DNA from 4 places in the Massilia suwonensis genome. Region 1 is predicted to be linked to each of the others. Evidence: predicted binding sites of a transcription regulator. Region 1 holds the regulator's gene; each other region holds the start of a gene.
What was found. The regulator sigma-54, encoded in region 1, starts transcription at its own class of promoters, with help from an activator protein. The targets are predictions, from matches to a motif close to TGGCANGNAANCTGCTTT.
Positions count from the first base shown of each region.

Region 2: the regulator sigma-54 is predicted to act here: its motif matches at 5,146-5,163, upstream of pepA (flocculation-associated PEP-CTERM protein PepA).
Region 3: the regulator sigma-54 is predicted to act here: its motif matches at 4,135-4,152, upstream of ACFPQ5_RS15405 (PEP-CTERM sorting domain-containing protein).
Region 4: the regulator sigma-54 is predicted to act here: its motif matches at 2,493-2,510, upstream of ACFPQ5_RS23760 (PEP-CTERM sorting domain-containing protein).

Region 1 covers NZ_JBHSMR010000015.1:162,478-169,716, reverse strand. The annotation lists gene lptC (LPS export ABC transporter periplasmic protein LptC) at 8-610, shown strand; gene lptA (lipopolysaccharide transport periplasmic protein LptA) at 625-1,245, shown strand; gene lptB (LPS export ABC transporter ATP-binding protein) at 1,245-2,006, shown strand; gene ACFPQ5_RS24300 (RNA polymerase factor sigma-54) at 2,032-3,498, shown strand; gene hpf (ribosome hibernation-promoting factor, HPF/YfiA family) at 3,562-3,918, shown strand; gene ACFPQ5_RS24290 (enoyl-CoA hydratase/isomerase family protein) at 4,035-5,120, shown strand; gene rapZ (RNase adapter RapZ) at 5,302-6,165, opposite strand; gene hprK (HPr(Ser) kinase/phosphatase) at 6,317-7,239, opposite strand, start outside.
Region 2 covers NZ_JBHSMR010000013.1:184,374-191,612, forward strand. The annotation lists gene ACFPQ5_RS08740 (gallate dioxygenase) at 1-743, shown strand, start outside; gene lhpI (bifunctional Delta(1)-pyrroline-2-carboxylate/Delta(1)-piperideine-2-carboxylate reductase) at 809-1,726, shown strand; gene ACFPQ5_RS08750 (isocitrate lyase) at 2,025-3,602, shown strand; gene ACFPQ5_RS08755 (3-hydroxyacyl-CoA dehydrogenase NAD-binding domain-containing protein) at 3,674-4,231, shown strand; gene pepA (flocculation-associated PEP-CTERM protein PepA) at 4,266-5,108, opposite strand; gene ACFPQ5_RS08765 (ABC transporter substrate-binding protein) at 5,286-6,011, opposite strand; gene ACFPQ5_RS08770 (NADP-dependent malic enzyme) at 6,222-7,239, shown strand, end outside.
Region 3 covers NZ_JBHSMR010000013.1:1,638,828-1,646,066, forward strand. The annotation lists gene cphA (cyanophycin synthetase) at 82-2,667, shown strand; gene ACFPQ5_RS15400 (LysE family translocator) at 2,838-3,461, shown strand; gene ACFPQ5_RS15405 (PEP-CTERM sorting domain-containing protein) at 3,476-4,105, opposite strand; gene ACFPQ5_RS15410 (CheR family methyltransferase) at 4,252-7,239, opposite strand, start outside.
Region 4 covers NZ_JBHSMR010000015.1:32,488-39,726, reverse strand. The annotation lists gene ACFPQ5_RS23770 (bifunctional diguanylate cyclase/phosphodiesterase) at 1-1,375, shown strand, start outside; gene ACFPQ5_RS23765 (DUF2256 domain-containing protein) at 1,383-1,547, opposite strand; gene ACFPQ5_RS23760 (PEP-CTERM sorting domain-containing protein) at 1,641-2,381, opposite strand; gene ACFPQ5_RS23755 (FxsA family protein) at 2,804-3,202, shown strand; gene ACFPQ5_RS23750 (tetratricopeptide repeat protein) at 3,206-5,020, opposite strand; gene ACFPQ5_RS23745 (hypothetical protein) at 5,262-5,837, shown strand; gene hpaR (homoprotocatechuate degradation operon regulator HpaR) at 5,808-6,329, opposite strand; gene ACFPQ5_RS23735 (acetyl-CoA hydrolase/transferase family protein) at 6,567-7,239, shown strand, end outside.

The DNA.
Region 1 (7,239 bases):
GACCTACGTGAACAAACGGACCGCGCACCGCTGGCGCCTGCTGGCGCTCATGCTGACGGCCGTGTTCTTCGCCTTCGGCAGCTTCTGGCTGCTGCAGGCGATCCAGGCCGAGGATCCCGCGCGGGTCGGCAACAACCTGAACGAGCCGGACTACATCGTCGAGAACTTCAGCTTCGTGCGCATGACGGAGCAGGGTGTGCCGCGCTACGTGATGTCGGGCGAGCGCCTGGCCCACCATCCGGACAACGATGTCTCCGAAGTGAGCAAGCCGGTCGTGGAGAGCATGGCGCCGGGCCGTCCGCGCATGACCATGCACGCCGAGCGCGGCCAGGTGTACCACGGCGAGAACCGCGTCGAGTTGATGGGCAATGTCGACATCGCGCGTCCCGCCACGCCCAACAGCGAAGCGCTGCGCGCCAGGACCGAGGCCCTGACCGTGCTGGCCGACGACGAGATCGTCAAGACGAATCGCCCGGTCCAGATGACGCTCGGCGCCGCTTCCGTCAACGCCGTCGGCCTGGTGGCCGAGAATCCGACCCAGAAGCTGCACCTGGGCGGGCGCGGCACGATCGTCTATCCGCCGCGCCAGAGCGCCGCACCCAACCAATAACAGGAACGACCCCAATGAAAAAAATAGCTGTCGCCGCCTTCGTTTCCCTGCTCTCGCTGTCGCTCTCGCCAGCCCACGCCGAGCGCGCCGACTCGCTCAAGCAGGCCGTCATCAACTTCGACTCGCTCGACGTCGACGAAGTCACGCAGACGCGCATCCTGACCGGCAACGTGGTCCTCACGCGCGGCACCCTGGTCATGAAATCGGACCGCGCCCTGGTGAAGGAAACGCCGGAAGGCTACATGAACGTCACGCTCACCTCGGGCCCGGGCCGCGTCGCGACCTTCCGCCAGAAGCGCGACGGCGGACCTGACCTCTGGATGGAAGGGCAAGCCGAGCGCATCGAATACGACGAGCGCGTGGAAGTGGTGAAGCTGTTCTCGAAGGCGGTCGTGAAGGAGCTGGAAAACAGCCGCCTCACCAACCAGATCGACGGCGCCTACATCTCGTACGACAGCCGGCGCGAAGTGGCGACCGTGCGCAACGACGCCAGCGGCGAAAGCAAGGTCGGCGGCGGCCGCGGCACCCTGATCATCGCGCCGCGCCGTACTGCAACGGGCGCCCCCGCAGCAGCGCCTGCAGCAGCCGTACCGGCAACCCCGGCAGCAACGCCGGCAGCGGCAGGAAAGAAATAATGAAGGATGCACGCGACAACCGCAGTACCCTGGTCGTACGGGGCCTGCAAAAAAGCTATGGCAAGCGCCTGGTCGTGCGCGACGTGTCCCTGGAGGTCGGCTGTGGCGAAGTGGTCGGCCTGCTCGGCCCGAACGGCGCCGGCAAGACCACCTCGTTCTACATGATCGTCGGCCTGGTGCCGTCGGACGCCGGCTCGATCGAAATCAACGGCACCGATATCTCGAGCCTGCCGATCCACCGCCGCGCGGTACTGGGTTTGTCCTACCTGCCGCAGGAAGCCTCGGTGTTTCGCAAGCTGACCGTCGAAGACAACATCCGCGCCGTGCTCGAACTGCAGCACGACGAGAACGGCAAGTCGCTGAGCCGCGCCGCCATCGACGAGCGCCTCGATTCGCTGCTGGCCGAACTGCAGATCGAGAAGCTGCGCGAGAACCCGGCGCTGTCGCTGTCGGGCGGCGAGCGCCGCCGCGTCGAGATCGCGCGCGCACTGGCGACCAATCCGCGCTTCGTGCTGCTGGACGAACCGTTTGCCGGCGTCGACCCGATCGCCGTGATCGAGATCCAGCGCATCGTGCGCTTCCTGAAGGAGCGCGGCATCGGCGTGCTGATCACCGACCACAATGTGCGCGAGACGCTCGGCATCTGCGACCGCGCCTACATCATCAACCAGGGCGCCGTGCTGGCGTCGGGCCGTCCCGACGACATCATCGCGGACGAGTCGGTACGGCGCGTCTACCTGGGCGAACACTTCCGCATGTAGTAACGGATCAGAACCTAAGCGGACCATGAAACAATCCCTGCAACTCCGGACTTCGCAGCACCTGGCGCTCACGCCGCAGCTTCAGCAGTCGATCCGCCTGCTGCAGCTCTCCACGCTCGAACTGCACCAGGAGATCGAGCAGATCCTGTCGGATAACCCGCTGCTCGAACGGCTCGACGATCCGCTCGACCACTCGGTTCGCCTGCTGGCCGACGGCGCCATCAATGCCGCGCCGGCACCGAGCGAAGCGCCTGCGCCGAACGGCGAAGAAGGTGCTCCTGCCCCCGATGCGCCGGAAGGCGGCGAGGGCGGCGACGTCGAACGCGGCGAAGCCGAGGGCGAGTGGGGCGACCTTTCTCGCAGCGGCAATGCCGAAGGCGACGACGACGGCCGTCCGCAGCTGGGCGCGATGGGCGTGACCCTGCGCGAGCACCTGTGCGAACAGATCCGCGTCACCGCCGTCTCGGCGCGCGACCGCGCGCTGGCCGAACTGGTGATCGATGCCATCGACGACAACGGCTACCTCGAAGAGCAGCTCGACGAAATTCACGCGCGCCTGCCGAGCGAACTCGAAGTCGAGATGGACGAACTGCGCTGCGCGCTGGCGCTGGTGCAAAGCCTCGATCCGGTCGGCGTCGGTGCGCGCAGCGCGGCCGAGTGCCTGGCGCTGCAGATCCGCGCCATGCCCGGCGTGCCGCTGGTGACGCGGCGCATGGCTTTGAAGATCGTCGAGGGTTACCTGAACTGGTTCGCGCAGCGCGAATTCACCAAGCTGAAAAAGGCGCTCGACTGCGACGACGAAGACCTGCGCGAAGCGCAGGCCGTGATCCGCCAGTGCAATCCGCATCCCGGCGCGGCCTTCGCATCGAGCGTCTCGGACTATGTCGTTCCGGACGTTATTGTCCGCAAATCGAAGAACGGCTGGAGCGTCTCGCTGAACAACGAGGTGATGCCGCGCCTGCGTGTGAACAACGTCTACGCCAACCTGCTCAAGCAGGGAAAAGGCGAAGGCCAGATGAGCGCGCAGCTGCAGGAAGCGAAGTGGTTGATTAAAAATATGCGCCAGCGCTTCGACACGATCCTGCGTGTTTCGCAGGCAATTGTGGAGCGCCAGAAGAACTTTTTCAGCCATGGCGCGGTTGCCATGCGTCCCCTTGTGCTTCGCGAGATAGCTGATACACTAGGTCTACACGAGAGCACTATTTCTCGGGTAACAACTCAGAAATTCATGCTGACCCCGCACGGCATGTTTGAGCTGAAGTATTTCTTCGGAAGCCATGTCGCCACCGAAGCGGGGGGCGAAGCATCGTCCACGGCGATACGGGCGCTCATTGCGCAACTGACAGGAGCAGAGGACCCAAAGAACCCATTATCCGACAGCAAGATCGCGGAAATGCTCGGTGAACAAGGCATGGTCATTGCGCGCCGCACGGTTGCAAAATACCGCGAGGCACTCAAGATTCCTCCCGTCAGTCTCCGCAAATCCTTGTAACAGCGGCCCCCATGCGCACTCCTTGCGCGGCGCGGGCGCCGCTCACTTTTCAAAGGAGTGTGTATGAATCTCACTATCAGCGGTCACCACCTCGACGTCACCCCCGCCATTCGTGAATACGTACAGAACAAGCTGGAACGCATCACCCGCCATTTCGATCAAGTGATCGATTCCCATGTCATCCTCGCGATCGACAACCTGACTGAAAAAGACAAACGACAAAAGGCCGAGATCAACCTGCGCGTCTCCGGCAAGACGGTGCATGTGGAAAGTGTGGCGCAAGACCTGTACGCAGCGATCGACCTCCTGATGGACCGGCTCGACCGCCAGGTAATGAAATACAAGACGATGTTGAAGGACCATAGTCGTGAGGCGCTCAAGCGCCTGCCTGAAGGCGGAGAGGCCGCTGCCGCGATGTAATTCTCGGCAAGCAAGCACCGTCTGAACGAGGGCGCCGGAAGGGCGCCCTTTTCATTTTGTGCGCGGCGTAGGCGGGCTTGGGTAAAATGCATGTCTTTTCATCTATTGCGCTGACCATGACCGACCACGTCCTCACCCGCGTTGCCAACGGCACCGGCGTCATCACGCTCGACCGCCCGAAGGCCCTGAATTCCCTCTCCCTGGCGATGGTGCGCCGCCTCGCCGACATCCTGCTGGCCTGGCGCGACGACGCGACCGTGTCCGCGGTCGTGCTCGGCAGCAGCAGCGAAAAAGCCCTGTGCGCAGGCGGCGACATCCGCTTCTTCCACGAAGCCGGCCATGCCACGCCGACGGGCGGCAGCGCGCTGCTGGAAGATTTCTTCACCGAGGAATACGCGCTGAATCACCTGATCCATTTCTATCCGAAACCGTATATCGCGATTATGGACGGCGTCGTGATGGGCGGCGGCATGGGCATCGCCCAGGGCGGCCCTGAGACCGGCCTGCGCATCGTGACCGAGCGCACGAAGATGGCGATGCCGGAAGTGAACATCGGCCTGTTCCCGGACGTCGGCGGCAGCCATTTCCTGTCGCACGCGCCTGGTCAGCTGGGCAATTACCTGGGCCTGACCGGGCTGACGATCGGTGCGGCGGATGCGCTGTATGTCGGCCTGGCCGACGTGTTTATTCCGAGCGCGCAGCTGGGGGAATTGAATGCGTTGATCGACGCGACGCCGGGTGCGCAGCTGGCCGACGCCATCCGGGCCTTCGCCGCGCCATTTGCCCTTGACGCGGGCCAGAGCGTATTGGAAACGCAGCGCGCCGCGATCGACACCCACTTCGGTGCCGGCTCGGTGGCCGCCATCATGGCCTCGTTGGAAAAGGACGAGAATCCCTTCCTGCAGAAGGCCGTGGGGGCGATGCGCCAGCGTTCGCCGCTGATGATGTGCGTGACCTGGGAGATGCTGCAGCGTGGCGCGTCGCTCGACGTGGCCGACTGCCTGCGCATGGAACGCTCGCTGGTGCGCCGCAATTTCGACCACGGCGAAGTGCTGGAAGGCGTGCGCGCGCTGGTAATCGACAAGGACAATGCTCCGCAGTGGAATCCGCCGTCGCTGGAGGCGGTGACGCCCGAGATGGTGGATGCCTTCTTCGCGCCGGTGTGGCCGGATCACGCGCACCCGTTGCGGCATTTGGACTAACGATATGGACGCGCACTTGACGCGGAATCCGCGTCAAGAGAACCGTAGGGTGGGCACTCCGTGCCCACGCGGACGCCCCATTTGATCAGTGTTGGTGGTGACCGACGCCGAGCGGTGCGCACAGGTACGACCGCGTGGGCACGGTGTGCCCACCCTACAAAAGCGTTAAGGCCGCGGGTTTTTAAGACTGCTCGCGATGCCGCAGAACCACGCGTTCCGTATCGCCGAAGTAGGCCGCCAGCCGCTCGGCCATGTACACCGAGCGATGCTGCCCGCCCGTGCAACCCACCGCCACCGTCAGGTAGCTGCGGTTATCGGTCTTGAACGACGGCAGCCATTTCTCCACGAACTTGCAGATGTCGTTCAGCATCTCGGTCGCGCTCGGCTGGGCGTCAAGGAAGGCGATCACGGGAGCGTCCTTGCCGGTCAGCGGGCGCAGGGACAGGTCGTAATACGGATTCGGAATCGCGCGCACGTCGAACACGAAGTCGGCGTCGAGCGGGACGCCCACCTTGAAGGCGAAGGATTCGAAGAACAGGGTCAGCGGCGCGTGCTGGACTTCAGCCAGCTCCTTGATCCAGGCGCGCAGCTTATTTGCCGAGGCCTCGGACGTGTCGATCACGTGGCCCAGCTGCTCGATGGCGCCGAGGCGCTCGCGCTCTTCGGCGATGCATTCGATCAGGGTGCGGCGCGAGGCCGGGTTTTCGCCGGGACGCAGGGTGTGCGAGAGCGGGTGGCTGCGCCGCGTTTCGGAGAAACGGGCAACCAGGGAATGGGTGCTGGACGTCAGGAACAGCACCTTGACCTGGTGGCCTTCTTCCTTCAGCGTGCGCACCGTCAGCGGCAGTTCGGTCAGGGATTCAGAGCTGCGCGCGTCGACCGCGACGCCGAGCTTGCCCGTGCCTTCGTTTGAGACGGCCTTCACCAGATGCGGCAGTAAGGCCGGCGGCAGGTTGTCGACGCAGTAGTAACCTGCGTCTTCGAGAACGTTCAGGGCAACCGATTTGCCCGAACCGGAGATACCGGTGATGAGAACAATGTGCATGGCCCGATGATACCGCAACCGTTAGCGCTTTGTCGCCGATCGTCCCATTTTTGACCGGTTAGGCGTGCATGCGTTCCGATCACGCCAGTTAGTGGAGAATGCGCGGTGTAAGGTGGGCAGTCTCTGCCCACGCGGAACGATGAGTCGTGTTTCAATCTCCGCTCATCGCTTGTCTCTGCCGCTCCATGAATTCCTGCAGCGTATCGATCCCGCGCAGCTGCAGGATCGTGTTGCGCACCGCGGCCTCGAGCAGCACCGCGATGTTGCGGCCGGCGGCAACGGGAATCACGACCTTACGGATCGGCAGTCCCAGCACCTCTTCGGTCGGAAAGTGGAAAGGAAGGCGCTCGACTTCCTCGTCCAGCACGCCGCGTTTGACGAGGTGGACGATCAGTTTCAGGCGCATCTTGCGGCGCACGGCGGTCTCGCCAAAAATCGCCTTGATGTCCAGCAGGCCCAGGCCGCGCACTTCGAGCAGGTTCTGCAGCAGCGGCGGGCAGCGGCCTTCGATCATGTTCGGGGCGATGCGCGAGAATTCGACGGCGTCGTCGGCCACCAGCCCGTGCGAGCGCGAGATCAGCTCCAGGCCCAGTTCGCTCTTGCCGAGGCCGGAGTCGCCGGTAATCAAGACGCCGACGCCGAGCACGTCCATGAAGACGCCGTGCATGATCACGCGCTGGGCCAATTTCTTGGATAAGTAGACCCGCAGGAAGTCGATCACCTGCGCGGCCGGCAGCGGCGTCGAGAACAGGGGGATGTTCTGCTCGTCGCAGATGGCGAGGATGTCGGGCGGGGTTTCCAGGCCTTGCGCGATGATCAGGGCCGGCGGGCCGCCGCCGATCAGTTCGCCGATCACGTGGCTGCGCGAACTCGATTTGAGGCGATGGTAGTAATTCAGTTCCTGGTGTCCGAAGACCTGGATGCGGCCGGGGTGGATCAGGTTCAGGTGGCCGACCTGGTCGGCGGCCGAGGCGACGTCGCCGGAGATCAGCCGCTCGCCGCCGGGAAAGCCGGCGAACCAGCCCAGTTGCAGGCTGTCGCGGTTGTCGTCGTACAGCCGTTGGATGGTAAGCG
Region 2 (7,239 bases), on a different contig from region 1:
ACAAGCTGGGCCAGGCCGTGCGGCGGGCGGTCGAGTCCTTCCCGGAAGACCTGAAGGTCGTCATCGTCGGCACCGGCGGCCTGTCGCACCAGATCCACGGCGAACGCACGGGCTTCAACGACGTCGAGTGGGACGAGGAATTCCTGCGCCTCTTCGTCGAGGAGCCGCAGGCGCTGGCGGCCATGACCCACGCCGACCTGGTGCGGCGCGGCGGCGCCGAGAGCGTCGAGGTGATCATGTGGATGGCGATGCGCGGCGCGCTGACGGAGCAGATCGCCTGCATCCACCAGAACCACTACCTGGCGACGACCACCAACATGGCCGTGGCGATCTACGAGCAGGTCGAGGGCAGCGGACCGCCCCCAAGCCCGCCGAAGGCGCGCTCGAACGAGCAGCTGGCCGGGATCGAGGAGATCGACGGCACCTATGCCTTCGACGTCGAACACAGCGTCAAGGCCCTGAACCTGAACCGCTTCTTCTGGCGCCACCGCGAGCCGGCCTTCCGCGAACTGGTGGTGCGCGACCTGGACGCGGCCTTCGGGGAGCTGCGCCTGAGCGAGGAGGAGCGCGATCTCGTGCGGCGCCAGGATTGGCTGGGGCTCGTGCAGTATGGCGTGAGCTTCTTCGTGCTCGAGAAGTTCGCGCGCGTGCAGAAGATGTCGAACCTGCAGGTGTACGCGAAGATGCGCGGCGAGACCCTGGAGGACTTCCTGAAGACGAGGAGGGTGCCGGAATCGGCGTGAGGCGTGTTGCATCGATCGCAACAAGGGCTCATCATGGACGGATCGCCGCCTTCCAGGAAACGACCATGACCGAGAACCAGCCCACAACCGCCATCCACGTCCACGACCGCGCGCAGACCGCCGCCTTGCTCGATTTCGCCGAACTGGTCGACGCGCTCGCCCTCGCTGCGGGAGAGCTCGAGGCCGGCGCCATCCGCAGCCCGGAGCGCCTGGTGGTGCCCCTGGGCGCAGGCGCGGTCATGCTCAGCATGCCGGCGACGGCCGATGACATCGGCATCCACAAGCTGGTCAACGTCCATCCGGGGAACGGCCGTCTCGGCCTGCCCACCATCCACGGCGCCGTCACCGTGTGCGACGCGGCGACGGGCCGCATCCTCTGCGTGCTCGACGGCCCGGAAGTCACCGGCCGCCGCACCGCCGCCGTCACGCTGCTGGCGATGCGCCGCCTGCTGCCGCAGCCGCCGCGCCATGTGCTGCTGATCGGTACCGGCACCCAGGCCCGCTATCACGTGCAGGCCTTGCAGGCGCTGCATCCGCAGGCCCAGATCTGGATCCAAGGACGCACGGCGCAAGCCGCGCTGCGCTTTTGCGAGGAACACAAACAGCTGCGTCCTCTCGACGCCTCGGCCCCCGACATGGACGCGGTAGTGACGCTTACGACCAGCACCGAGCCTGTATACGACGCGGCGCCGCGGCCCGGGCGCCTGGTGGTCGGCGTCGGCGCCTTCAAGCCGGAGATGGCGGAGCTGGGCGCGGCGCTTCTGCACGGCAGCGAGCTGTATGCGGACGATCCGGCCGGCGCCCGCCACGAAGCCGGCGACCTGCTGCGCGCCGGCGTCGACTGGCCGCGGGTGAAGTCGCTGGGCGCGCTGCTGCGCGGTCCGGTCGATGAAAGCCGGCCCGCCGTATTCAAGAGTGTTGGTACCGCGGCCTGGGACCTGGCCGCCGCGCGGGTGGCGCTGCGTACGCTCGCGCGCCGGTAAGCGGTCCGGATTTCCCGGCATTTTTCACACGGATGAACTTCGTTCCATATCGTGAAATTTGCGCCTCATCAATCCCTCCGACTTTTCCCGTTTCGCAAAAGGCCTTCCCGTATGGCGAAACGGTCGCTATAAGCCATTGATCCTGAACGTAAAAAAGTTTTGACAACTCTTATATAAGACAGAAGATTCGCAGCTGTACTGGCCTTATGATGGACTCATCCGATCGCGGCCCGGCGGGTAGCACGAACCGGGCAGCGATACGAGCGCTTTCGAGTCATCTATTAAATGGAGTGTCATCATGTCCCAGTACCAGAACGATATCCAGTCCATCACCGCCCTGAAAGACAAGCAAGCAGGCTGGCACGCGATCAACCCGGAATCGGCGGCGCGCATGCGTGCCCAGAACCGCTTCCAGACGGGCCTCGACATCGCCCGCTACACCGCCGCCATCATGCGCCGCGACATGGCCGCCTACGATGCCGACCCCTCGCAGTACACGCAGTCGCTGGGCTGCTGGCACGGTTTCATCGGCCAGCAGAAGATGATCTCGATTAAAAAGCACTTCCAGACGACCGAACGCCGCTACCTCTACCTGTCGGGGTGGATGGTCGCCGCGCTGCGCTCGGAGTTTGGCCCGCTGCCGGACCAGTCGATGCACGAGAAGACCGCGGTCGCTTCGCTGATCCGCGAGCTCTACACCTTCCTGCGCCAGGCCGATGCCCGCGAACTGGGCGGCCTGTTCCGCCAGCTCGATGCGGCCGAAGGTCCGGCGCGCGCCGCCATCCAGGACAAGATCGACAACTTCGTCACCCACGTGGTGCCGATCATCGCCGACATCGACGCCGGCTTCGGCAACGCCGAAGCGACCTACCTGATGGCCAAGCAGATGATCGAAGCGGGCGCCTGCTGCATCCAGATCGAGAACCAGGTCTCGGACGAGAAGCAGTGCGGCCACCAGGACGGCAAGGTCACCGTGCCGCACGAGGACTTCCTGGCCAAGATCCGCGCCGTGCGCTACGCCTTCCTCGAGCTCGGCGTGGACGACGGCATCATCGTCGCCCGTACCGATTCGCTCGGCGCGGGTCTCACCAAGCAGATCGCCTACACCCGCGAGCCGGGCGACCTGGGCGACCAGTACAACAGCTTCCTCGATTGCGAGGAAGTCGATTCAAGGGCGCTGGGCAACGGCGACGTCGTCATCAAGCGCGACGGCAAGCTGCTGCGTCCGAAGCGCCTGCCGAGCAACCTGTTCCAGTTCCGCGAAGGCACCGGCGAAGCGCGCTGCGTCCTCGACTGCATCACCTCGCTGCAGAACGGCGCCGACCTGCTGTGGATCGAAACCGAGAAACCGCACATCGCCCAGATCGGCGGCATGGTGAACGAAATCCGCAAGGCCATCCCGAACGCCAAGCTGGTCTACAACAACAGCCCGTCCTTCAACTGGACCCTGAACTTCCGCCAGCAGGTGTACGACAGCATGAAGGGCGAGGGCGCCGACGTCTCGCGCTACGAGCGTTCGCAGCTGATGAGCGCGGAATACGACGACTCGGAGCTGGCGCGCGAAGCCGACGAACGCATCCGCACCTTCCAGGCCGACGCGGCGCGCGAAGCGGGCATCTTCCACCACCTGATCACGCTGCCGACCTACCACACGGCCGCGCTCTCGACCGACAACCTGGCCAAGGAATACTTCGGCGAGCAGGGCATGCTGGGCTACGTGGCCGGCGTGCAGCGCAAGGAGATCCGCGAGGGCATCGCCTGCGTCAAGCACCAGAACATGTCGGGCTCGGACATCGGCGACGACCACAAGGAATACTTCAGCGGCGAAGCGGCGCTGAAGGCCTCCGGTGCGGCCAATACGATGAACCAGTTCTAAGCCAAGGGCCGTTCACGGGCCCGCGGGAGCGGGCCTTTTTTATCGACCGTTCGACCCAGCGAGGAAACCAGATGAGCAATATGCAGCACGAACTCCAACACCTGCCCGCATCGGCCGGACTCGAGGCACGCACCGTTGGCCGCGTCGGCATCGTCGGCGCAAGCAGCACCGGTATCGGCATCGCCATCCAGTTGCTGGACGCCGGCGTTCCGGTCACCTTCTACGAAGCCGACGCGGCGGCGCTGGGCGCGGGACTTGCGCAGATCCGTTCGGCTTGGACGGACACGCATGACAGCCGCCTGGCGCTGCTGGCGGGGACGATCAACTTCCATCACCTGAAGGATGCCGACCTCGTCGTCGACGCAAGCGAAACGGAGGGCGGGGAGGCGCTGTTCCGGCGGCTCGACCAGACCACGAAACCCGGCGCGATCCTGGCGACGGCAGCTGCCGGCGCCGGCGTCGACCGCCTGGCCGGCGCTACCCGCCGCCACGGCGAGGTACTTGGCCTGCGGGTCGATCGCGCGCAGGTCTGGGAGCTGGTGCCGGGCAGGGACACGTCCGACCCGACCCTGGCCACCGTGGGTGCGCTGGCGCGCCGGCTGCACGCGCCGGCTGCCGCGCGCCGCTGAAACGGACGGCGCGCCAGCCAGGTATGCCTGAGCGTCAGGCGCGCTTGCGCCGCGCCGCGGCAACGCCCAGCATGGCAATGCCGAACAAGGCCAGCGAACCCGGCTCCGGAATATCGACCAGCCTGAATTGTCCGTTGCTGCTGACGAAGTAGTTGCCCGGGTCGTTGGCGAAATCGCCGCCGCCGCAGCCCGGGCCCGTAAAGCCGGCGAACTGGCAGGCCACTTCGTTCACCAGGGTGTCATGCGGGGAGGCGATCGTGTTGGCATTGGTGAAGCTCAGGGCGAGACGGGTGTTCGGCGACAGGCGTGCGCCGTCGGCCAGGGCAAAATAGCGCTCGTCCAGGCCGCCGACCGGCGCGGCCAGCAGGAGCAACTGGCCGCGGTTGATCGCCATGCCCTGGGCATCGACCCGGCCGCCGCCGCCGTAGACCTCGAAGCGGGCAATTTCGCGCCCCAGGTTCGCGCCGTAGTAGCCGGCTTCGGTGCCGTACTGGTGATTCACAGGATTCTGGTACAAGCGCAGCGTGCCGCCCGCATAGTTGATCGAACCGCCGTATTGTCCGACTCCGCTGGCGTCGAAGATGCCCGTGATATTCGCGCCCGGGAAAGTGATCGGGAACAGACGTCCATTGCTGTCGGCCTGGACGACGTTGAAGACGGCATGTTCGCGGAACGAGAAGCCGTTGCCGCCCGCGGCACTGGCCTGGATGAAGCTGTTGCCGTTGACGTCGAGCCATTCGTTGACCATCTGCCCGCTTTCGTAGCCGCCCCCGAGCGGGTTGAAGATCCAGTCGGCGAGCACGGTGCCGGCATTGGCGGCGCCTGCTGCGGCAGTGGAAAGGAGTGCGGCGAGGGCGAAATTTTTCAGAAGGGTCATGGCTGTCGTCGTCGGGGTGGTTGATGGCCCCTTCGGCTCAGCAAGGATCATGCCAAATATGCAATATTGTGAAAAATCAAGCACCTGTATGACACCCTGAGGGCTGTCGACATGGGATGTAAGCAAATCCGACAGGAATGCGTGCAAGCCGCATGGCGGCGTTCCGCTATCGCCTCCTTACGCCGCCGGCGCCACCGACGCCCCTTCGATCCCGTGCAGCTGCAAGGCCTGCGCGACGAAGCCCGACGCCTTCATCTCCTCGACGAACCGCGCCAGGAACGCCGCCGCCTCGGCCCCCCGGCTCTTCGGCACGCCCATCGCCTGCTGGATCACCATGAAGCGCTCACCCAGCAGGCGCAGGCCGCCGTGGCGGCGCGCATCATGTTCCAGCTGCTGCTTGACGCCGGCCGCGACTTCCGCGCCTGCCGCCAGGAAGGTGTCGACCACCGTGGGCGAGGTCGGCGAGCGCACGATCTGCGCGTGCTGAAGCGTGCGCGTCAGGTACAGGTCGTAGGCGCTGCCCTTGCCGACCACGACGCGGTTGGCGCTCATGTCCACTTCTTCGTTGCTGCGGATCGGCGAGTCTTCCTTCACCAGGTAGCAGCCCTCGATCAGCACATAGGCCGCGGTGAAGGCGATGTGTTCGCCGCGGACCGGGTCGATCGCGAAGAAACCGATGTCGGCGTCTTCGGCCACCACCACGTCCACCGACTTGCCGGCGGCGTCCACCAACACCAGTTCCAGTTCAACGCCCAGCCGTTTGGCGAATTCGGTCGCCAGGTCGACGGAGACGCCCGCGGCCTGGCCTTGCGCGTCGCGGTAGGCGAGGATCGGGTTGCCGAGGTTGATCGAGGCGCGCAGCTTGCCGGTGGGAGTGAAGGAGGACTGGATGGATGAGTGCATGGCGATCCCGGCGTAAGGTGTTGGTGAGACCCTGGCCCGCAGGATGGCCAGGGAGGGCCAGCCCGAGGATAGCATTGCCCGGGCCGTATGCGCCGCGAATGGCGGCGCTACGCGATCGGCCTGGCCGGGCAGGAGAAGGAGATGTCGTGTACGATTGATTCATCCATGGGACCCGTCCTCAGACAGATTCTTTATTGAGCGAAAAAAATCATGAGCACTGAAAGCAGCCTTAACGAAACCAACGACACCCAACTGCGCGCCGATGCTCTCGAATACCACCGCAGCCCCACGCGCGGCAAGATCGAGGTGATCGCGACGAAACCGCTGTCGAACCAGCGCGACCTGTCGCTGGCGTATTCGCCGGGCGTCGCCTATGCCTGCGAAGAGATTGCCGCCGATCCGGCGATGGCCGCCGAATATACCTCGCGCGCCAACCTGGTGGCCGTGATCTCGAACGGCACCGCCGTCCTTGGCCTGGGCAACATCGGACCGCTGGCCTCGAAGCCCGTCATGGAAGGCAAGGGCTGCCTCTTCAAAAAATTCGCCGGCGTCGACGTGTTCGACCTCGAGCTGGCCGAGAACGATCCCGATAAACTGGTCGAAGCGATCGCCATGCTGGAGCCGACCGTCGGCGGCATCAACCTGGAAGACATCAAGGCGCCCGAGTGCTTCTACATCGAGAAGCAGCTGCGCGAGCGCATGAACATCCCGGTCTTCCACGACGACCAGCACGGCACCGCGATCATTTCCAGCGCGGCCCTGCTGAACGCGCTGAAGGTGGTCGGCAAGGAGATCGGCCAGGTCAAGCTGGTGGCCTCGGGCGCCGGTGCGGCGGCGATCGCCTGCCTCGACATGATGGTGGTGCTGGGCGTGAAGCGCGAGCACATCTGGGTCACCGATTCGAAAGGCGTGATCTGGAAGGGCCGCGAAGCCAATATGGAAGCGAACAAGGCGCGCTATGCACAGGAGACCGACGCGCGCACGCTGGCCGACATCGTTCGCGACGCCGACGTCTTCCTCGGCTGCTCGACCGCGGGCGTCTTGAGCGGCGAGATGGTCAAGACCATGGCCGCGCAGCCGGTGATCCTGGCGCTGGCCAATCCGGAGCCGGAAATCCGGCCGGAAGTGGCGAAGGCGGCGCGGCCCGACTGCATCATCGCCACCGGCCGCTCGGATTATCCGAACCAGGTCAACAACGTCCTGTGCTTCCCCTACATCTTCCGCGGGG
Region 3 (7,239 bases), on a different contig from region 1:
GCAGTACCCGGTTCGCCGGAGTCCAAGGGAGCCCGCCGCCAAGCATGGCGGGCCGATCCCAACATAAAGGAATGAAGGTTTATGGAAGTATCTCGCGTACGGGCCTTGCGCGGCCCTAACCTCTGGAGCCACCACACCTCGGTCGAGGCGATCGTCGCCTGCACTCCGGAGGAAGAATCGATCGCCGCCCTGCCCGGCTTCGAAACGCGCCTGCGTTCGCGCTTTCCCCAGCTCGGCCAGCTGCAGCCTTTCGGCCACGAAGAAGACGTGACGGACCCGGTGCCGATGGCCGAAGTGCTGGAAATCGTCGCCCTCGCCCTGCAGGCCGAAGCCGGCTGCCCGGTCACCTTCAGCCGCACCACCGCCACCGTCGAAACCGGCATCTACCAGGTCGTAGTCGAGTATTCGGAAGAAGACGTCGGCCGCCTGGCCCTCGACCTCGCCCAGCAGCTGATCGAAGCGGCGCGCAATGACGCGCCCTTCGACCTGCAGGCAGCGCTCACCCAGCTGCGCGACCTCGACGAAGACGTGCGCCTCGGCCCCTCGACTGGTTCGATCGTGCAGGCCGCCGTCGAGCGCAACATCCCCTTCCGCCGCCTGACCGAAGGCAGCCTCGTGATGTTCGGCTGGGGCAGCAAGCAGCGCCGCATCCAGGCCGCCGAGATCGACGCCACCGGCGCCATCGCCGAGACCATCGCCCAGGACAAGGAACTGACCAAGAAGCTGCTCGATGCCGCCGGCGTGCCGGTGCCGCTGGGCCGCACCGTGCTTGATCCGGAAGACGCCTGGGCTGCGGCCCAGGAGATCGGCCTGCCGGTCGTGATCAAGCCGAAGGACGGCAACCAGGGCAAGGGCGTGACGGTCAACATCACGACCAGGGAACAGATCGTCGCCGGCTTCCATTCGGCCTCCGAATTCCGCGACGACATCCTGGTCGAGCGCTACCTGCCGGGGCACGACTATCGCCTGCTGGTCATCGGCGACAAACTGGTCGCCGCCGCGCGCCGCGAGCCGCCGATCGTCGTCGGCGATGGCGTGCACACGGTGCGCCAGCTGGTCGACCAGGTGAACCTCGACCCGCGCCGCGGCAACGGCCACTCGACCTCGCTGACCAAGATCCGCTTCGACGACATCGCCCTCGGCAGCCTGGCCAAGCAAGGCATGAACGCCGACTCCGTGCCGACCAAGGGCCAGCGCGTCGTCCTGCGCAATAACGCCAATCTCTCGACCGGCGGCACCGCCACCGACGTCACCGACGACGTCCATCCGGAAGTGGCGGCGCGCGCCATCGCGGCGGCGCACATGGTGGGCCTCGACATCTGCGGCGTCGACCTGGTCTGCGACTCGGTCCTCAAGCCGATCGAAGAGCAGCACGGCGGCATCGTCGAAGTCAATGCCGCGCCGGGCCTGCGCATGCACCTGTCGCCGTCCTTCGGCAAGGGCCGCGACGTCGGCGAAGCCATCATCGATACACTGTTCGAGGAAGGCGACGACGGCCGCATCCCGGTCATCGCCGTCACCGGCACCAACGGCAAGACCACCACCGTGCGCCTGATCGCGCACCTGATGACGGCGTCCGGCCTGCGCACCGGCATGACCAATACCGACGGCGTCTACATCGAAGGCCGCCGCATCGACAGCGGCGACTGCAGCGGCCCGCGCAGCGCGCGCAACGTGCTGCTCCATCCGGACGTCGACGCGGCCGTGTTCGAGACCGCGCGCGGCGGCCTGCTGCGCGAAGGCCTGGCATTCGACCGCTGCGAAGTGGCGGTCGTGACCAACATCGGCGCCGGCGACCACCTCGGCCTCAACTACATCACGACGCTGGAAGACCTCGCGGTCCTGAAGCGCGTGATCGTCCAGAACGTCAGGGACGGCGGCATGGCCGTGCTGAACGCGGCCGATCCGGTGGTGGCCGAGATGGCCGAGCACACGAAAGGCGACGTCACCTTCTTCGCCCAGGACGGCGGCCATCCGCTGATCGCCATGCACCGCGCCCAGGGCCGCCGCGTCGTCTTCGTGGAGAACGGCTTCCTGGTCTGCGCCCAGGGCAGGAACGAAACGCGCATCGATCTCGCCGAGGTGCCGATCACCCGCGGCGGCGTCATCGGCTTCCAGGTCGAGAACGTGATGGCCTCCGTGGCCGCGGCCTGGGCCGTGAACCTCGACTGGGACAAGATCCGCCTCGGCCTCAAAACCTTCGTCGGCGAAAGCGACAACGCGCCGGGCCGCTTCAACGTCTTCGACTACAAAGGCGCGACCCTGATCGCCGACTACGGCCACAACCCGGACGCGATCGCGGCCCTGGTGTCGGCGGTCGAGAACATGCCGGCCAAGCGCCGCCACGTCGTGATCAGCGGCGCGGGAGATCGCCGCGACCAGGACATCACGCAGCAGACGCAAATCCTGGGCAAGGCCTTCGATGAGGTGCTGCTGTACCAGGACCAGTGCCAGCGCGGCCGCGCCGACGGCGAAGTCGTGCGCCTGCTGCGCGAGGGCCTGAACGGCGCCACGCGCACGGGTCACATCGAAGAGATCAACGGCGAGTTCGTCGCCATCGACCGTGCTTTGGAACGCGTGGCCGAGGGCGATTTGTGCCTGATCCTGATCGACCAGGTGGAGGCGGCGCTGGCGCATATTGCGAAACGCGTCGCAGAATCAAAATAATCGTTCAGGCTCTCGTAGGGACGTAAGGTGGGCGGCTTTGCCGCCCACGCGGTGATAGTTAGCGGCTTCGATATCGTGCCGGATGATCTTGCGGTCAACTATCACCGCGTGGGCGGGGAACCCGCCCACCCTACGTCCCTTCGTTTTACGAACATATAATCCAAGAGACCATGCTCGCACCCGAACAATTCCTCGGCTTCCTGCTCGCCGCCATCCTGCTGACCGCCTCCCCCGGCCCCGACAACCTGATGGTCCTCGGCCTTGGCATGTCCAAGGGCCGAAAGCAAGGCATGGTCTTCGGCCTGGGCTGCGCGCTCGGCTGCCTGAGCCACACCTTCCTGGCCGTGATCGGCGTCAGCGCCATCATCGCCGCTTCGCCGACCGCCTTCACGGCGCTGCGCATCGGCGGCGGCCTGTACCTGGTGTGGCTGGGAATCGGGGCGCTGCGCAGCACCGGCGGGCAGGCGGCGCGCAAGGACGCTGCGCCGCAGTCGCTGCGCAGCCTGTTCATGAAGGGTTTATTGGCGAACGCCATCAACCCGAAAGTGGTGCTGTTCTTCCTGTCGCTGCTGCCGCAGTTCGTGATCGCGGTCAACGGCAACGTGCCGGGCCAGATGCTGGCGCTCGGCGTGACCTTCACGCTGCAGGCGGCGGTCCTGTTCGGTTTGCTGGGTTATTTTGCCGGCGCCATCGGCGCCTGGCTGGAACGCAAACCCGGCGCCGGCAAATGGCTCGACCGCCTGGCCGGCACCGTCTTCATCGCGCTGGGCGCGAAGCTGATTATTTCGCGCTGAGTGCCTCGCGCTGATCAGCCGCGGCGGCGCCGTGCCGCGCCCATCCCCGCCAGGCCCAGGCCCAGCATCGCCAGCGTGGCCGGTTCCGGCACCGGCGCCGGCTCGAAATCGATGTCGAGCGATGCCGAGTAGAACTCGAGCGGATCGCCTGGAATAAAGTCCTGCAGGTACAGGGTCCAGCGGCCATACAGGTTCATGCCATCGAAGAGGGACAGCATCTCGGCCGGACGGAACAGGCCCAACTCGATGTTCGGCCCGGCCGCGCGCGCCGCCTCGTCGTCGAACACCACGAACTCGCGCCCCGGGCCCACGCGCCCGACCGAGTAGGTCTCGAACGGTGCGACCAGGGTTACCTCCCGTCCGTCCGGTGCGATCAGCACGATCGTGAATTCGTCGTTGAAGGGTGTGCCGGCGCCGCGGCAGGCCACGCCATTCGGCCCGATCGGCGGGTCGTCGCACTTCGAGAATTCGACGGAAATGTTGACGTCGCGGATGGTGCCGCGCTCGGTGACGTTCAGGCTGCGCGTCACTTCCCTGCCGTCGACCACGGAATAATCATTGTTGGTGGCGACGACCGTGGCCGATGCGCTGGCGCAGGTGACGATGGCGAACATGAAGGCGGCAAACTGACGGGCGTGGCGCATGGGTTCTCCTTATGGTTGGTGTGTACATAAAAGCAAGTTTTACGCCACCCAGAGAAACCGTAGCCTTATCAGGCGCTTAGCGCCACGCCTGCGTCCGCACGCTCCGCAATTGTAAGATTCGCCGACATGCAGTTGACATAATTGCTTCAGGAAGCGTCCGGCGCCCGGCGCGGCAGCAGCTCGTGCACGATCGCGTTCAGGCGGTCGAAGGAGACGGGCTTGCCGAGGTGGGCCGAGAAGCCCGCGGCACGCGCCTTGGCAACGTCGTTATCGCGCCGCATGCCGCTGATCGCAATCGCCGGCAGCGCGGCCAGCTTCGGACTGGCGCGGATGTGCGCCAGGAACGCGTAGCCATCCATCTCCGGCATCGAGATGTCCGAAATGAGCAGGTCGATCTCCTCGCGTTCGAGGATCGCGAGCCCGGCACGCGCGCTGGTGGCCTCGAACACGGTCGCCCCGCTCACTTCGAGCAGCGACTTGAAGCCCATCAGCATCTCTTCCATGTCGTCGACCACCAGGATGCGCAGGCCGGCCAGCGAGCCGTCGCCCTCGCTTTCGCCGCCGGGAACAGGCGCGCCATGGCGGTCGAGCAGCGGCAGCCAGAAGCTGAAGCGCGCGCCCTTGCCGACGCCTTCCGAGAAAGCCTCGATGCGCCCGCCATGCAGCGCAACGATCTCGCGCACCAGCGCCAGCCCGATGCCCAGGCCCCCTTTCGAACGCGTCGTCACCGAGACGCTCTGGCCGTACATGTCGAACACGTGCGGCAGGAAGTCCGGCGCGATGCCCTGGCCATTGTCGACGACATCGACCCGTACCTCGCGCGCCTCGCGGACCACGCGCACCTCGATGCGCCCACCTGCGGGGGTGAACTTGACGGCGTTGCTCAGCAGGTTCATCACGACCTGCTCGATGCGCACCAGGTCGGCCAGTACGTACACGCCCTCGGCTTCGTCGACGACGTCGATCCCGATGCCGCCCATGGCCGGATCGGCGCGCTGGACGTCGGCGATGTTCTTCAACACGACGCCCAGCGCCACCGGCGCCATCGCCAGCGACAGTTTGCCGGTGCGCACGCGCGACATGTCCATCAGGTCGTCGATGATCTTCGCCTGGCTCAGCACGGCATTGCGGATGCCGGCTGCCGCGCGCATGAATGGCGCCGACTTGCGGATCTCGGGCATGCGCGCGAGCAGCTCGACGTTAATGTTGATCATGTTCAGCGGATGGCGCAGCTCGTGCGACATCACCGACAGGAACTCGTCCTTCAGCGCCATCGTGTTCGCCGCCTCGGTGCGCGCCACCGCCTCGCGCTCGCGCGCGGCCTGTTCGCGCTCCAGGCCCTGGCGCTCGCGCCGGGTGGCGTCGCGCGCGATCTTGGCGTAGCCGTGGAAGACGCCGTTGCGCAGCGGCGTGGTCACGCCGCTGCAGAAGAAGCGGCTGCCGTCCTTGCGCAGGTGCCAGCGCTCGTCCTCGGCACGGCCGTCGGTCCGCGCGCGGCGCAATTCTTCGGCCGGCACGCCGGCGGCCACGTCCTCCGGCACGAACACGCGCGCGATGTCCTGGCCCTGCATCTCCTCGGGGCCGAAGCCGAACAGGTGCTGCGCGCCCTTGTTCCAGCTGGTGACGCGTCCTTCCTCGTCGAGCGTGATGATGGCGTAGTCGTCGGCGCTCTCGGCCACCATGCGCATGCGTTCCTCGCTGGCGCGCACCTGGTCCTCGGCCTGGCGCCGCGCCGTGATGTCGAAGAAGGTCATCACCGCGCCCTCGATGCGGTCTTCGTTGGTGCGGTAAGGCAGCAGGCGCACGATGTAGCAGCGGCCGTCGTTGCTGCGCACCTCTCGCTCGACCAGGCGCAGGGTGTCGAAGGTGGCGTTGGCGTCTTCGGCCAACTGGTCGTAGTCGAGGCGGTGGGTCAGGTCGAGCAGCGAACGGCCGATGTCGGAGGCGATGATCGAGAACAGGTCGGCCGCGCGCGGCGTGAAGCGCTTGATGCGCAAGCCGCTGTCGACGAAGATCGTGGCGATGTCGGTCGAGGCGATCAGGTTGTTCAGGTCGTCGTTGGCCTTGCCGGTTTCCTCGACCTTCACCTTCAGCTCGTAGTTGACGGTGACGAGTTCCTCGTTCACCGACTGCAGCTCTTCCTTGCTGGTTTCGAGTTCTTCGGTGGCCGAGCGCAGCTCCTCGTTGATGGCCTGCAGTTCCTCGTTCGAGGCGCGCAGCTCCTCGGTCGAGATCTCGGCGCTCTCGATCGTCTCCTGCAGCTGCTCGCGCTTGCGCTGCAGCTCCGCTTCCAGCTGCGACAGCACCACGTCCTGGCTGCCGTTCGTCAGCAAGGGCGCCGCGCGGTCGGGCGCGTGCTCGGCGCGGTTGAACAGCACCAGCAGGAAGTCGCTCTCGGCGTCCTCGTCGCGGAAGGGGCTGACCGTCATCGCGATCGTGCCCAGTTCCTTGTTCTCGGCCAGCTGGATAGGTCGGCATTCGACCCGGGTCCCGTTCTGCGTCGCCTGGTACATCGCCGAGCGCAGTTCGAGCCGCAGTTCGGGCAGCACCAGGGTCAGCAGGCTGCGCGAAGGCTCGCCGCCCGCCATGCGCAGGAACACGCCGGCCTGTTCCGACATGTGCACGATATTGCCCTCGTGGTCGACCACGGCCGAGGGCGGCGCGAGCTGGGCCAGTGCGCGCTGGTGCAGCGCGGCGTACGAGTACTGGCGCTTGCCCGGCACCTTGACGCGCACCGCCTCCATCAGGCGCGGATTCGACGTCGCCGGATGCGCGGGCTGGTACTGCATGGTGCGGATGCCGCCGCGGGCGCGGTAGATACGGTTCTTCTTGTCGACCGGGATGAAGAATTCGGCCACCGATTCGGCCGATTCGGAACTGCCCAGGAACAGGAAGCCGCCGGGTTTCAGCGCGAAGTGGAAAGTCTGCAGCACGCGCACCTGCACGTCGCGGTTCAGGTAGATCAGCAGGTTGCGGCAGGAGATCAGGTCGAGCCGCGAGAACGGCGGATCGCGCAGCAGGTTGTGCGAGGCGAACAGGATATGGTCGCGCAGGGTCTTGCGGATCCGGTAGCGGCTGTCTTCCTTGCTGAAGTACTGGCGCAGGCGGGTCGGCGTCACATCGGTGATGATCGC
Region 4 (7,239 bases), 130 kb from region 1:
GCTGCAGAACCTGCTGCGCATCCTGAGCGAGGTAAACAAGCTGCAGGTGAACCGCAAGATGCAGGAAACCCTGCACTGGCGCGCCCACCACGACCACCTGACCGGCTTGTACAACCGGCGCGCCATGGAAGACGAGGTCGCGCGCCGCCTGGAAGACGGCCACTACAACACGGCGCTGATGCTGCTCGACCTCGACCATTTTAAAAAGATCAACGACACCTACGGCCACGAAACGGGCGACCTGGTGCTGCAGCAATTGAGCTCGCGCCTGAAAGCGGTGATGCGCGAGTTCGACTTGCTGGCGCGCCTGGGCGGCGACGAGTTCATGCTGTTGCTGCAGATCCCGCACCCGAACGCGGCCACCGCGCTGACCTTCGCCGAGCGCCTGCACCAGGCGGTGTCCGCGCCCTTCGACGTCAAGGGCCAGCAATTCCGGCTCGGGATCTCGATCGGCATTGCCATCCCGCCGGCCCACGGCCGCAGCGTGAGCGAACTGCTGCGCCACGCCGACCTGGCCCTGTACCAGGCCAAGTCCCTGGGACGCAGCCGCAGCGTCGTGTTCGAACTGGCGATGGCCGCCGACCAGCGCGATTATTATCTGCTCGAGCGCGACCTCGACGAAGCGATCGAACGCGACCAGCTCTCGCTCGTGTTCCAGCCCAAGGTCGACCTCATCAGCCGCAAGGCCGTCGGCCTGGAAGCGCTGGTGCGCTGGAATCATCCGACCCGCGGCCAGAACAGCCCGAGCGCCTTCATCCCGATCGCCGAGCACAGCGACCAGATCATCCGCATCGACCGCTGGGTCATGCGCAATGCCGTCGCCAAGCAGGCCGAGCGCCACAGCGAGGGCTTGCCCAGCCTGCCGATCGCGGTCAACCTGTCGATCGCCGACATCCTCTCGCCCAACCTGGTGCCTTATCTGACCGGGCTGCTGGCGGAGTACGGGGTGCCGCCGCAAGCGCTGGAAATCGAAGTCACGGAATCGTGCTTCATGCGCCAGCTGGCCGAAACCCGCAACGTGCTGCGCGCCCTGAACGACAGCGGCATTTCGACTTCGCTCGACGACTTCGGCACCGGCTTTTCCTCGCTCAGCTACCTGCGCCAGCTGCCGCTGCAATGCCTCAAAATCGACCAGTCTTTTACCCACAGCATGCTGCAGGACCACAACGCGGAAAAGCTGACCCAGGCCATCGTGGCGATGGGGAACGCGTTAAAAATGAAGATCGTGGCGGAGGGCGTGGAAACGCGCGAGCAGATGAACTGGCTGCTGGCGCACGGTTGCCACATCGGGCAGGGGTATTACTTCAGTCCGCCTGTGCCGCCGGAAGATTTGCAGCAGGTGATCGAGCGGCTGGAGGTGAGGTTGTCGGCCTGAGCCGGGGTCAGGCCTTGTCCTTGTCGCTCGCCGGCCTGGCGGCGCGTCGGCAGCGTTCCGAACAGTATTTGACGTGCTCCCAGTCGCGCTCCCACTTCTTGCGCCAGGTGAAGGGCAGGGCGCAGTGGGCGCAGGCCTTCGTGGGGAGCTGGGATTTTTTGCGCATCTTCATGCGCAGATTGTAGCCCGGACTTCTCGAAGGCCGGCTTGCCGGCAGAAACGCCAACCGGGTGGGCTTGGCGTTTCTGCGTCGCTGTTCTCGGCTTTACACGGATATCCTGCGCGCGCGCCGCACTGCCATCATGCCAGCGCTGCCGGCGGCGAACAGCAGCCAAGTCGCCGGTAGCGGCACCTCATTCGGTGGCGGCGGTTCCTCATCGGCCGTTCCCTGCACCCCGACCGTGAACCCATTCCAGAACTCGTTGGTCAGGCTGCGCCAGGTCAGCGTATCGAATGTGCCGGTGAAGCGAATAGAGCCGTGCGGTTCGCCGGTGCCGATCAGTCGGTATTCGATGTTGCCGCCGCCCAGATCGACCACCTCCTTGGTCACGCCGCCGCAGCCCCAGTAGCCGCAGCTGTTGTTGCCGGGCGCGGGTTCTCCGAGGCCTGCGCCGAAACTGAGGATGTCGAAGTCCTGGTTAAGGAAGGCATAGCCGTTGCCGTTCAGGCTGACGAAAGCGAAGACCGGATTGACGATCGCCTGCGAGAACGTCAGGGTCTGGTTGCCTGCGAACTGAAGGGCGATGATGTCGCTGTCAGGCGGCGGATTGTCGACCTGGGCGCTGGTGTAGGGCGAGTTCCCCACGGGCGTACGTGGAATCCAGTAGTCGGTGCCACCACTTGTCTGATAGAAGCCGACGCCCGCCGCATTGGTGTAGGTGACGCCGACGGTCGAGGTCGAGGTGGTGATGGTGCCCTGGCCGATGAAGCCGGGACCCGGATCGGAGTCGGTGCCGGTCCAGTCGGTCCAGTAGACCGGAGCGGCATGAACCGCACCGGCGCTCATCAACAAGCCAAGAACGGGAAGTGCGCGATGCAGGAGTGCGGTAAAGCGTTGCGTAGCCATGGTTCCCCCTAGTTGTGATCGACCGTCGGTATGACAGCCGCAAGGAGGCGCTGAGCAAATCCTGTACCAATTATGCTAGCTGCTTGAATTTTAACGAAAAGTAAACATGAAAAATGGATGAGTCGTTAAATTTTTCGACAGTGGCTCTTGCGCGCCGACATGAACATATCGCTCGCGCCAAGGCTTGCCGTGCATGACGGGGCAGCCCTGTCACGAGAGCTGCTGTTAAAATTTGCGACCGCTATTCAATGTCGATTAACAGGAGTACACAAATCCTACGGTTTCTTATCAGCGCGGCGCTGGGCCGGCCAAAGTTGGCGATTGCTGCAGTGTTATTGGTGCTGGCAGCCTTGGCCAGCACCATGACTTATACCGGTTACCTTGTCATCGGCGTCCTGGCCGAGTATCTCGGCACGGGACGGTTCATGGCAGGGCTGCTGCTGGGCGTTCTCTTCGCACGATTTCCCAAGGTAAGCCAGGGCAAGCTGCGCGTTGTCGGCCTCTTGCCCAAGCCTGTACGGCGGCCGCTCATCGTCGGCTTGCTCGGGCTCTGCCTGCTGCACTTCCTGTCGCGCGGCGACTACGTGCCCGCGGCGTTTACAGGTTTCGCGACGGCGTTCCTGCTCACCTATCCCTGGTTGAGGCGTAAGGTGTTCGATCGGGTCGTATCGTCCGTCTTCCCATTCGCTGGCCGACAAGCTCCCAAAAGCACCGGCGACGACATGGTGATCGACGGTGAATTCAGGGAACGCAAAGACTAAGGCCTACAGCGACGACAAGGCCGGTCCATCCGGCTTGCCCAGCCAGGTCGTCGCAAAGCGCTGCCGGGCCGCCGCCAGCGCGGCGCTATCGCCGCGGACGCGGTACACCTCCATCAGCCCGCGCAGCGCCCAGCCGTTGCTCGGGGTGCGTGCCAGCGAGCCGCGGAAGACCTGCTCGGCCTTGTCGAGCTGGCCGGCGCGCAGCAGCGCCATGCCGAGCGACTGGCGTACCGGGTAATACCAGTAGGGCGGTTCCATGTAGGGCAGGGCATCCTGGATCGCCACGGCTTCGCCGTAGGCGGTGATGGCGTCGGGCAGCCGGCCCTGCCGGTCGGCGATGCGGCCGCGCGCCACCGCCTTGGCGGTCCGGACGATTTCGCGCCCCGGGATGGCCCAGTCGGTAAGCGGCTTGAAGTCGGCGCTGCGCTCGATGTGCTCGATGGCGGCCACTTCGCGGTTGGCGGCGTCCAGGTCGCCTTTGCGCACGTAGCCGACGGCGCGCGCGTAGTGCCACATCGCCTTCACGAGCACGAAGTCGGGCCCCGGGTCGGGCAGGGACACCAGCGTGTCCGGGCTGCTGAACTGAACATGGGCGAAATAGGGCGCCGACTTGACCGGTTGCAGCGCACCGATGGCCTTGACCGCATCGGCAGGGACCGCCTTGTCGAGCTTGCCGGCGGCATCGAGGGCCGTCTTGCCGTCACCTCCCATCAGCGCCGACACCATTACGAAGTGGATGTTGTGCGGGTAGTAGGCGCCGCGGTAGACGGGATCGCTGGGCGAGGCCGAGAAATACCGTTCGTCGATGGCGACGGCTTCCACGTTCGACTGCAGCGCTTCGCGGTACATGCCGAGCCGGTAATAGATGTGCGACGGCATGTGGACGATGTGCCCGGCGCCGGGGATCTGGCGCGCCAGCACGCGCGCGGCAGGCAAGGCCTTGTCGGGCTGGGACGAGGCTTCCATCGCGTGGATGTAATAGTGCGCGGCGCCGGGATGGCTGGGGTTGCGTTCGAGGACGCGTTCGAGCGCATCGATCATCTCGGCCGTGCGGTTCTTGGGCTGGGTGCCGGCGGCGGCCCAGTAATCCCAGGGCGCCAGGTCCATCAGCGCTTCGGCGAACAGCACCTGGATGGTGTCGTTGTTGGGATGCGCCTGCGCCGCCTCGGTCATGGCGTCGGCATAGGCCTTGTCGAGCGCGGCCCGTGCTGTGCCCGAAGCGGCGCGTGGATCGGCGCTGTAGCGGCGCGCGACGGCCTTGATCAGGGCCTGCTCGGCAGGCGTGGCGTTCTTCGCCAGGCGCATCGCGCTGGACGCGGCCTGGACCGCCGGCGTCACTGCTTCGGGAAACATCGGCGCGTTGATGTTGGGACCCAGCACCAGGGCCTCGCCCCAATAGCACATGGCGCAATTGGCATCGAGTGCCTGCGCGGCGCGGAAGGCGCGCGCCGCTTCGGCGTGGTTGAAGGCGAAGGTCAGGCGCATGCCCTGGTCGAAGAAGGCCTGCGCCTTCGGGCTTTTGGTCGTGACCGGCACGTGCAGGGTACCGAGGTCCTCATACAGTGGCGGCGGCCCGGCCTTGGCCTCCGGGGCCTTGGCGGGCGGCTGCTGGCTCGGCTGGAACGGCCTGGTTTCCGCTTGCGCCAGTACCAGCTTGTCGAGCAGCGGCGGCCGGCCGGCCTGCGCCGGTGTGCAGGCGGCGCCGGTGGCGAACAGCGGATCGAAAGCAGGCTTGGGTGCGCGTTCCGCCTGCGTGGACGACACGGTGGCCAGGACGGACGCTGCAGCCGTTGCAGCGCCGAGGAATACGAATTTCATGATGCTTCCCTCCCGGCATCGTCGCCGTGATGGGGTGATGCGGATATCGCAATTGGAGTATAGGCCGGGACACCAAGTTTCATAGGTAGGGATCCTTGCAGACAGCTTGATTGAGAAAGCTCAAACCTCGGCCCAAAGCACCGGCGATGCCGGTCGCGGTGACTAGACTGAGTAACCAGGGTAAGTGCGTGCCCGTGCGGTCGCGCTTGCCGGCCGTTGTCCAGTGTGTGGGGGAGCGAATATGAACAAGCCTTGGAGAAGAAGCCGTCGCATCTGGCTCGTTGCGGCGATGATCGGATCGGCAGCCGTGTCCGTATCGGCAGCCAATTTTTTACGGGATTTCCTCGACAGCGAGAATCCCGTCAAACGCGGCTATGCCATCGTCCCGGCCGGCGTCGTACTGAATCTGGCGGACAAGGATCGGCAACTGGTCGGTCTGGGCAGCTACGTCGTCAATACGAGCGGCTGCGTCGACTGCCACAGTCATCCGACCTATTCGCCCGGCGGCGACCCGTTCAGGGGCGAGCCGGAACGGCTCAATGCCGAAGAATACCTGTCCGGCGGCCGTCAGTTCGGGCCGACGATTACCTCGGCCAATATCACCCCCGACAATGCGGGCCGGCCTGCAGGGCTGACGCGCAGGGAGTTCATCCAGATGATGCGTACCGGGCACAACCCCAAGGATCCGCCCGGCACCATCGTGCAGGTCATGCCCTGGCCGGTCTATGGCAAGAAAACGGAACTGGAGCTGACCGCCATGTATGAATACCTGCGTGCGATTCCTTCCTTACCCGACAATACCCATCCGGGACCCTGAGGGCGCCTGCACGCCATCGGAGGCAGGCGATGCCACCGGCGGCAGCGCCACCCGCTGCACCGGCTTGGCCTGGGCGGCGATGAAGCCTTCGAGCGCGGCCGACAGCGACTCCAGCGCCTGCTTGCCGAAGGCCTGCTCGAGGTAGCGGTACTGCAGTTCGATCAGCGGCGCCATGTCGTCGATCAGCGCATCCCCCTTCGGCGCCAGGCTGACCAGCACGCGGCGCTGGTCGGCTTCGACGCGCACCCGCTGGACCAGTCCAATTTCTTCCATGCGCGCCAGGATGCCGGCCATGCTGCTGCTGAGGATCTGGCAGAGCGCGCAGATTTCTCGCGGCTCGAGTTGCGCGTGCTCATCGAGTGCGCGCAGGATGCGCCACTGCTGCTCCGTCAGGCCGTAGTGGTTGAGGATGGGACGGAAATGCCCCATCAGCGCGTCGCGCGCATGCAATAGCTGCTGTGGCAAGTTGCGATGGGTGAAGCGCTTGGCCACGGTGACTCCTGATCGTGATCGGGTGAATCGGAACAGATAGGCGGCGTATAGCCGTGCCTTGACTTACTCACATGCGAGTGATTTAATCACTCATATGCTAGTGAATTACGCATGAACGCCGTTCCACTTTGACACGAAGGATACAGCATGATGCTGGGCGACCAGCCACCTGGGCTCCATCGGTTCTTCGCGCTGCGGGGATCGGACTCCCACTCTTGCCTTTGAAAAGGTTTTGCCATGTATCACGAGTACCAGGACCGCATTCGCCACCCGCTCTTGCGCGAGCGCATCCAGAGCGCCGCCGCTGCAGCGGCGCTGATTGAAGACGGAATGACGGTCGGCATGAGCGGCTTCACGCGGGCCGGGGACGCCAAGGCGGTGCCGCTGGCGCTGGCCGAACGGGCGCGCCAAGATCCGCTGCAGATTACCCTGATGACCGGCGCCTCGCTCGGCAGCGACGTCGACAAGGTCCTGACGGAAGCCGGCGTCCTGGCGCGCCGCATGCCTTTCCAGTCCGATGCCACGCTGCGCGCGGCGATCAACCGCGGCGACGTGATGTTCATGGACCAGCACCTGTCCGAAACCGTCGAACTGCTGCGCACCGGCCAGATCGCGCCGATCGATGTCGCCATCGTCGAGGCCGTCGCCATCCTCGACAGCGGCGCCATCGTCCCGACCACTTCGGTGGGCAACAGCGCCAGCTTCGCGATCCTGGCGGATAAAGTGATCGTCGAGATCAACCTGGCGCAGCCGTTGGCGCTGGAAGGGCTGCACGACATCTTCATCCCGAAACACCGTCCGCAGCGCGAGCCGATTCCCCTGATGACGCCGCGCGACCGCATCGGCACGAGCGCCATCATGATCCCTCCGGAAAAAATCGCCGCCATCGTCATCACCGAACGCAGCGACA